Regions from separate parts of the Pseudofrankia saprophytica genome, predicted to be linked through region 1. Evidence: predicted binding sites of a transcription regulator. Region 1 holds the regulator's gene; each other region holds the start of a gene.
The links. The regulator LexA, encoded in region 1, represses DNA repair genes until DNA is damaged. The targets are predictions, from matches to a motif close to CGAACNNNNGTTCG.

Region 1 (2,266 bases):
TGCTCGCGCGCCCGCTGGGGCAGGCGAACGTGCCCATGAACCAGCGAGAGGCGCAGCGTGGGGTTCGCAGCCGGATCGACACGATCAGCGGCACCGACGACGGCACCGTAAGCATCCGGGGCTGGATCAGGTCGTACGTCGACAACGACGAACCCATCTACGTGGGGATCTACACGACCTACCGCCGGGACGGCCGCGGCTACGTCAGCGTCGGCTTCCCGCTGCCACAGGCCAGCTTCACGGCCACCCTCGCGCCGACCGCGCGGGCCGGCGGCGGGCTGGTGCTGTCCAGCCGCGGCGACCTGGACCAGCCCGGGCACTATCTGACCTATGTGGACGCGGAGACGAAGGAGCTGACCGCCGCGGCGGTCCACGGCTTCGCCGAGCAGCTCGACGTCTACCTCGAGGACGGCGAGCTGCGAGCCGAACACGAGTTCTGGGTGTTCGGCCTGCCGTTCCTCGTGCTCCACTACTCGATCCACCGCAAGGCCGAACTCGGCTAGCCGAGTTCGGCTAGCCGAGTTCAGTCTCAGCGCCTCACGGAGTGCTCAGACGCGGCGCATGACGGCGACGACGCGGCCGAGGATGGTGGCGTCGTCGCCGGGGATGTCGTGGAAGGCCGGGTTCTCCGGCTGGAGCCACGCGTGGCCGTCCCGGCGGCGCAGCCGCTTGACGGTCGCCTCCCCGTCGATCAGGGCGGCGACGATCTCGCCGTTCTCGGCGACCGGCTGCTGGCGGACCGCCACCAGGTCGCCGTCGCAGATCGCCGCGTTGATCATCGAGTCGCCGACGACCCGGAGCAGGAACAGGGTGCCCTCGCCGACGATCTCACGCGGCAGCGGCAGCACGTCCTCGACCGCCTGCTCGGCGAGGATCGGCCCACCGGCGGCGATCCGGCCGACCAGCGGCACGTAGGCGGTCGCCGCCTTCAGCGAGTCCTGCTCGCCGGCCTCGCGGGCGAGCGCGTCGTCGGCCGGGCCGAGCGTGTGCACCCGCAGCGGGCTCACGCCGCCCCGGCCCCTGCCCGCGCCGGCCGTCTGCCGGGTCTTCGGGATCGGCCTGACCGGCCGGCCACCCTCGGGGGAGACCACCTCGATCGCCCGCGGCCGGTTCGGGTCGCGGCGCAGCAGGCCCTTGTCCTCGAGCATCCTGAGCTGGTGCGCGACGCTGCTGGTGCTGGTCAGGCCCACCGCCTCGCCGATCTCGCGCACGCTCGGCGGGTAGCCGCGCCGCTCGACCGCGTCACGGATCACCTCGAGCACCTTGCGCTGACGGGGAGTCAGGCCGTCGTCGTCGACGGGGCCGTCGGGGAAGGCGCGTACGGTGCCGTCGCTCTCCTCGTCGCCGCTGGCCGACGGGCGTCCTGCCCTGCGCGGCCCCCTGCCCTGCGTGGTCATGGCCTAGGTTCTCCCTCGCTCAAGGTCATGGTGCGGGACCGGGCCGCCGGCTTCTCATCGGCCTCACCTGTGGATAAGGGGAGCCGGGTTGCGCCCGATCGTGTGACGACCGTAGCCCGGTGGCGCGCGAATCTCAAACAGGCGTTCGAGCGTGTCTGCGTGCTCTGTCGGCCTTGTGCATGTAAGAATCGACCATCAGTTCGAAGCGGGCCCTGTCCTCGTCCTGACTTCCGCTACCGGCTACTGCCGCCGGTGGTCGCCAGTTGTAGATCTTGGGCTACCTTCCCGATGGCCCCAGATGTCTGCCGGGGATGTCTCCCTCGATGACCGGTCGCCACGGTTCTTCGAGGGCTCGCGCCCCGGACCCCCCGACGTTGGTTGAGCTTCGCTCGACGAGCTGTGCCGGGTAATGGCCCGGCCGCTAGGAGGTTTGGCGTGACGAACCCGCGTGGGGCCACCCTGGTCCCAGGGCGCCCGGCCCCGCGACAGCCGGACGGCGCCGATGTGATCGCCCTGCCCGTACCGAGCCGTCGTCGGTCGGCGAACGCCGCCCCGCCGGCGGTTCCCAGCCCGCTCGCGCGGGCTGTCGCCGCCGAGCACCCGGTCGCCGGCGCGAGGTTGGACCGCCGGCGGGCGGGACGGCCGGCGCCCGCGCTGAGGCTGACCGGCCGCGGCCGGGCCGTCGCCGGGCTCCTGCTTGTCCTCGCTGTCTGGGGCGCCACCAGCGCCGCATGGCTCGCCGTTCACTGGGCGCTCGCCGCCTTCTGACCGGCGGCGTCCTTCCCTGGCCCGACGCCCGCGCCGACCACCCGGTCGGCGCGGGCGTCGGGCTGTCGGCATGTGACGGTTCGTCGCGAACCTGCTGCTTC
Region 2 (2,266 bases), on a different contig from region 1:
GAGCCGCCAGGACGGGCTCAGTAGCCCATCGGCGGTCAGTTCGCCATGTCGACGAAGCGGGAGTAGTGACCCTGGAACGCGACCGTGACGGTGCCGGTCGGGCCGTTACGGTGCTTGGCGATGATCAGGTCGGCCTCGCCGGCCCGGGCGGATTCCTTTTCGACGGTGTCCTCGCGGTACAGCAGGATCACGGCGTCGGCGTCCTGCTCCAGGCTGCCGGACTCGCGAAGGTCGGAGACCTGGGGCCGCTTGTCGGCACGCTGTTCGGAGGCGCGGTTCAGCTGTGAGATCGCCACGACGGGAACCTCCAGCTCCTTGGCGAGCAGCTTCAGCGACCGGGAGATCTCGCTGACCTCCTGCTGCCGGCTCTCCACTCTCTTCGGCGAGGACATGAGCTGCAGGTAGTCGAGGATGACGAGGCGAAGGTCATGGCGCTGGCGCAGCCGGCGCGCCTTCGCCCGGATCTCCATCATCGTCAGGTGCGGGCTGTCGTCGATGAACAGCGGCGCCTCGGCGACCTCGCCCATCCGCCGCGCCAGCCGTGCCCAGTCGTCGTCGGTCAGCCGGCCGGTCCGGATGTTCTGCAGCGAGACCCGGGCCTCCGCGGACAACAGCCGCATGGTGATCTCCATGCGGCTCATCTCCAGCGAGAAGATGACGGACGTCATTCCGTGCTTGATGGAGGCCGCCCGCGCGAAGTCGAGACCCAGAGTCGACTTCCCGACCGCCGGGCGGGCGGCGACGATCCACAGCTGTCCACCGTGGAGTCCGTTGGTCAGCTCGTCGAGGTCGGTGAAGCCGGTGGGCACGCCGGTGAGGGCGCCCTCGTGGCCGGCGATCGCCTCGATCTCCTCGAGGGCCGGGTTGAGCAGGTCACCCAGCGGCGAGTAGTCCTCGGTGGTGCGCCGCTCGGTGACCTCATAGACGGCGGCCTGGGCGCGGTCGACCAACTCGTCGACATCGTTCGACGGGCCGTAGGCGAGCTGGACTATCTTCGTGCCGGCCTCGGCGAGGCGGCGCAGCACGGCCTTCTCCGCGACGATCCTGGCGTAGTAGCCCGCGTTCGCGGCGGTCGGCACGCTGGAGATCAACGTATGCAGGTAGCCGGGGCCGCCAACGCGATCCAGCAGGTCACGCCGGCCGAGCTCCGCGGCGACGCTGACCGTGTCGGCCGGCTCGCCGCGACCATAGAGGTCACCGATGATCTCGAACACCGTGGAGTGCGCCGGCCGGTAGAAGTCGCCCGCGCGCATCACCTCGATGACGTCGGCGATGGCGTCCTTGGACAGCATCATGCCGCCGAGCACGCTCTGCTCGGCCGGCAGGTCGTGTGGGGGTGTGCGGTCGAACTCGACGGGCTGGCCGCCACCGCGCGCGATGTCGGTGACCGTCACCCGCCTCACCCCCCGTCCACGATCTTCCAGCACGGCCCGACAACGCTACGTACCGCCCCCCGGCTGACCAGGCCGGTCAACCAGTGCTGGTCAACCGGGGCCGGTCAACCAGTGCTGGTCGACCCAGGCCAGTACCGTGCATCGAACAAATGTTCGATGAGGCGGCCGGCCTGTGTCAAGCAGGAGCGCTGGGACGGCCGCGCGCGCCGGATGGGGACGAACGTGCGTGCGCCTCCCCGCGCGTCGCCCTCGGAGCCCCGCGGCGATCCCTGAGTGGCCGACTTTAGGGAACACAGCCCCCGACCAGCAAAAAGTTATCCACAGGCATGTGTGGAAAACCTGTGGGCAACGCCGGTACGACCTGGGGAGGACCTCGGGACGACGGCCGATGAGCTGTGGACAGACTAGCGGCTTACCGGCCAGGATCGGCTGTCAGGCTGGGCATTCTCCCCGGCGCCCTGTGGACACAAAAAAAGTTCACCAAAGTCTCCGAACGGGGCCCCTGCAGGGAGAGCGTCGCCTTACGAGGGCCACTTGTGGACCACGCGACGTGCCGACGCCGACATTCGATGACACGGACAGGCCGGTCCGGAGACGACGATGCCCGGTGCCCCGGACGTTTCCGGGACACCGGGCAGGTGTCGTGCGGGGGCTCGGCGCCTGGGCGCCGAGCCCCCGCGTGACCGCTTCCGCGCGTCAGGCCGCGGCGACCTTGACGGTCAGCTGGGCGGTCACCTCGGGGTGCAGGTGCACCGCGACGGTGTGCTGACCGACGGCCTTGATCGGCGAGGTCAGCTGGACCTTCCGCCTGTCCAGCGCCGGGCCGCCCGCCTTCGCCACGGCCTCCGTGACGTCGCCGGCGGTGATCGAGC
Region 3 (2,266 bases), on a different contig from region 1:
TCCATCAGCGCGGGCACAGGCCGGCACAGGAATCCCTCCGCGAGCGAGACCAGGGCGTCAGCGTCAGCGCGGCGATCACGCGGCGCGGCCACTATCTCGCCGTCCACCGACACAGGCCCGGGCTCGCCGTCGACCGGTGGTGGCGTGACGTCGTCCAGGGCCGCCCGGGCCGCGTCGATGGCCACCGACAGCCGGGCGCCCTCCTCCGCCGTCAGGACCGCCGACAGCCGGAACAGGCCGTCCGAGCCCGTCCGCCACGAAACCTTCCGCGCCGCCGACTGCTCCGACGGGTCCGCGGTCAGCTGGTGAAATCGGGACACGAGCCGCTCCAGCTGCCCGGCCGTGCAGTGCAGCGCATGAGCCAGCCACGACGGCTCCGACGCCGGCTCGGCCACCCGCGCCACCGCCCGTACCTTCGAGTACGACAGCCGCCCGGCCGCGAACGCCGCCCGCACCGCCGGCAGCCCCTCCAGTGCCCGGGCCACGGCCACGTGCTCCTGCGCCGTGCGGACCGAGATGCCACAGCGCCACGACAGCCACTGCGCGCACGTCGACATCCCGAGCCCCGACCACCCCTGACGTCGGTCGAACGCCGCGAGTACCCGCAACATCTGGCACGTCGCCGCCGCGATTCGCCCCGCCCACCCACAGATCTCCGCCTCCAGCTCGGGCAGCGGAGCCGTCTCCACCTCCAGCCCGGCCGAGCCGGATCCCACCATGCTGATCTTCTCCGCGCCGCTGATCTTCTCAGCGTCGAACTTCTCGTCGGACATCGCCACCACCGAGGTCAAGGAGTGCCAGGCCCAGTAACGGGCCGTCGATGCCGCCCGTCGATGCCACGACGATCGCACGCCGGTCCGACAGTTTTTCCAGGTCAGGGACCCGCCCGTACCTCCGACGGCCGGCCCCAGCCTGGGCCGCCGCCAGTCACGTCCATGGCGTGAGCCACGAGCCGTGCCGAAGACGCGTTCCGCGGCGTGCACCGGCCGGCCGCCGCCCGGCGGCTCGACGGCACGATGCCCGGCCGCCCGGCAGCGGCTCGGCGGCACGACGGACGACGGCCAGGCAGCGGCTCGACGGCCCGCCAGCGGCTCGACGGCCCGGAGGCGGCTCGACGGCTCAGCGAGCAGGCGAGCATGCGAGCATGCGAGCCAACCTCGCCGTGCGCCGCGGGCAGTCAGCGCACCCGCCGCGCGCCGCGCGTCATCAGGTCCCCGGCGAACCAGCAGGACGGAACATGCCGCATGGACAACCGTGCTCCGACCGGTGGATCTTCGCGTTCCGCGGCGCGCACCGATCTCCACCGGTCGCGGCAGGATGCCCCTAGGGACGCGCCTGGATCGCTTTCTGGGCTAGCGATCTTTGGTCGCTGGGAGGTCTTCACATCCGTGTCACGTTTCTGCAGGTGAGTGTGGCCCTTCGCGGCGGACGCCTTGATGCGGACGCTTTGATGTTGCGCAGCGCACAGCCCAGCTCACCGGCCAGGTCGACTTCTGTCACCTCAGAGCCGTGTTCGCTGGCACGCCGAGCCCGGCGCTGGCTGTGCTCGCCGCGGTGCGGGCCCTGTGAGTCTTGGCCCCGAATGACTCGGGCCCGCGGACCGACTGGCGGGAAGTTCTGGCTATGATCTACCGCAAGCACCTGCGCCACGGGGGGCGGATTCGTCCGCATACACGCGCGGGAGTCACGTCGTCATCCTGACGTTGGGTTGCCGGCCCCGGTTTCCGGCAGGCCCGCCTCTACGTAGAGGCACGTCCGGATAGGCGTGGCTGGCTCGACGGTGGACGCTGCTCAACAGCGCTTCGTCATATCCGGGGGACGAGGCGCGGGTGTGGAGCACCGTCGTGTTGTCCGTCGACCCCATCGGGGTCTGGATCCCGTCCTTCATGCCGTGCGCGGCGACCGCGGCGCGGCGGTGATCCGATGTTCCACGCCTACTTGGACGAGTCCGGCTCCGATCAGGCTCGCGATCCCCACACCTACCTGCTGGCTGCGGCAATCTGCGAGCCCGCCAAGCTCGATCAGCTCCGCTCCACCATGCGCGACCTGCTGCTTCCCGGACAGGTCAAGGTTCACTGGCGCGCGGAGCAGGAGAAGCGCCGTCGCCAGATCATGGAAACCGTCGCGTCGATCGCTCTTGAGCACATCGTCGTCATCCGCGACGGCAGAGAAGGCGAGCGCAGCGAACGCCGGCGCCGCCACTGCCTGGAACGCATGCTCTTTGAACTCGACCAGCTCGGGGTCGAGCAGGTCGTGGTCGAGTCGC

Region 2: the regulator LexA is predicted to act here: its motif matches at 1,537-1,550, upstream of dnaB (replicative DNA helicase).
Region 3: the regulator LexA is predicted to act here: its motif matches at 959-972, upstream of FRCN3DRAFT_RS0222250 (HNH endonuclease signature motif containing protein).

The regions. Positions count from the first base shown of each region.
Region 1 is NZ_KI912267.1:34,547-36,812, reverse strand. Features, by position in the region: gene FRCN3DRAFT_RS0234720 (hypothetical protein) at 1-503, shown strand, start outside; gene lexA (transcriptional repressor LexA) at 549-1,397, opposite strand; gene FRCN3DRAFT_RS0234710 (hypothetical protein) at 1,833-2,165, shown strand.
Region 2 is NZ_KI912266.1:1,367,273-1,369,538, forward strand. Features, by position in the region: gene dnaB (replicative DNA helicase) at 36-1,394, opposite strand; gene rplI (50S ribosomal protein L9) at 2,091-2,266, opposite strand, start outside.
Region 3 is NZ_KI912266.1:5,299,110-5,301,375, forward strand. Features, by position in the region: gene FRCN3DRAFT_RS0222250 (HNH endonuclease signature motif containing protein) at 1-773, opposite strand, end outside; gene FRCN3DRAFT_RS0222260 (DUF3800 domain-containing protein) at 1,924-2,266, shown strand, end outside.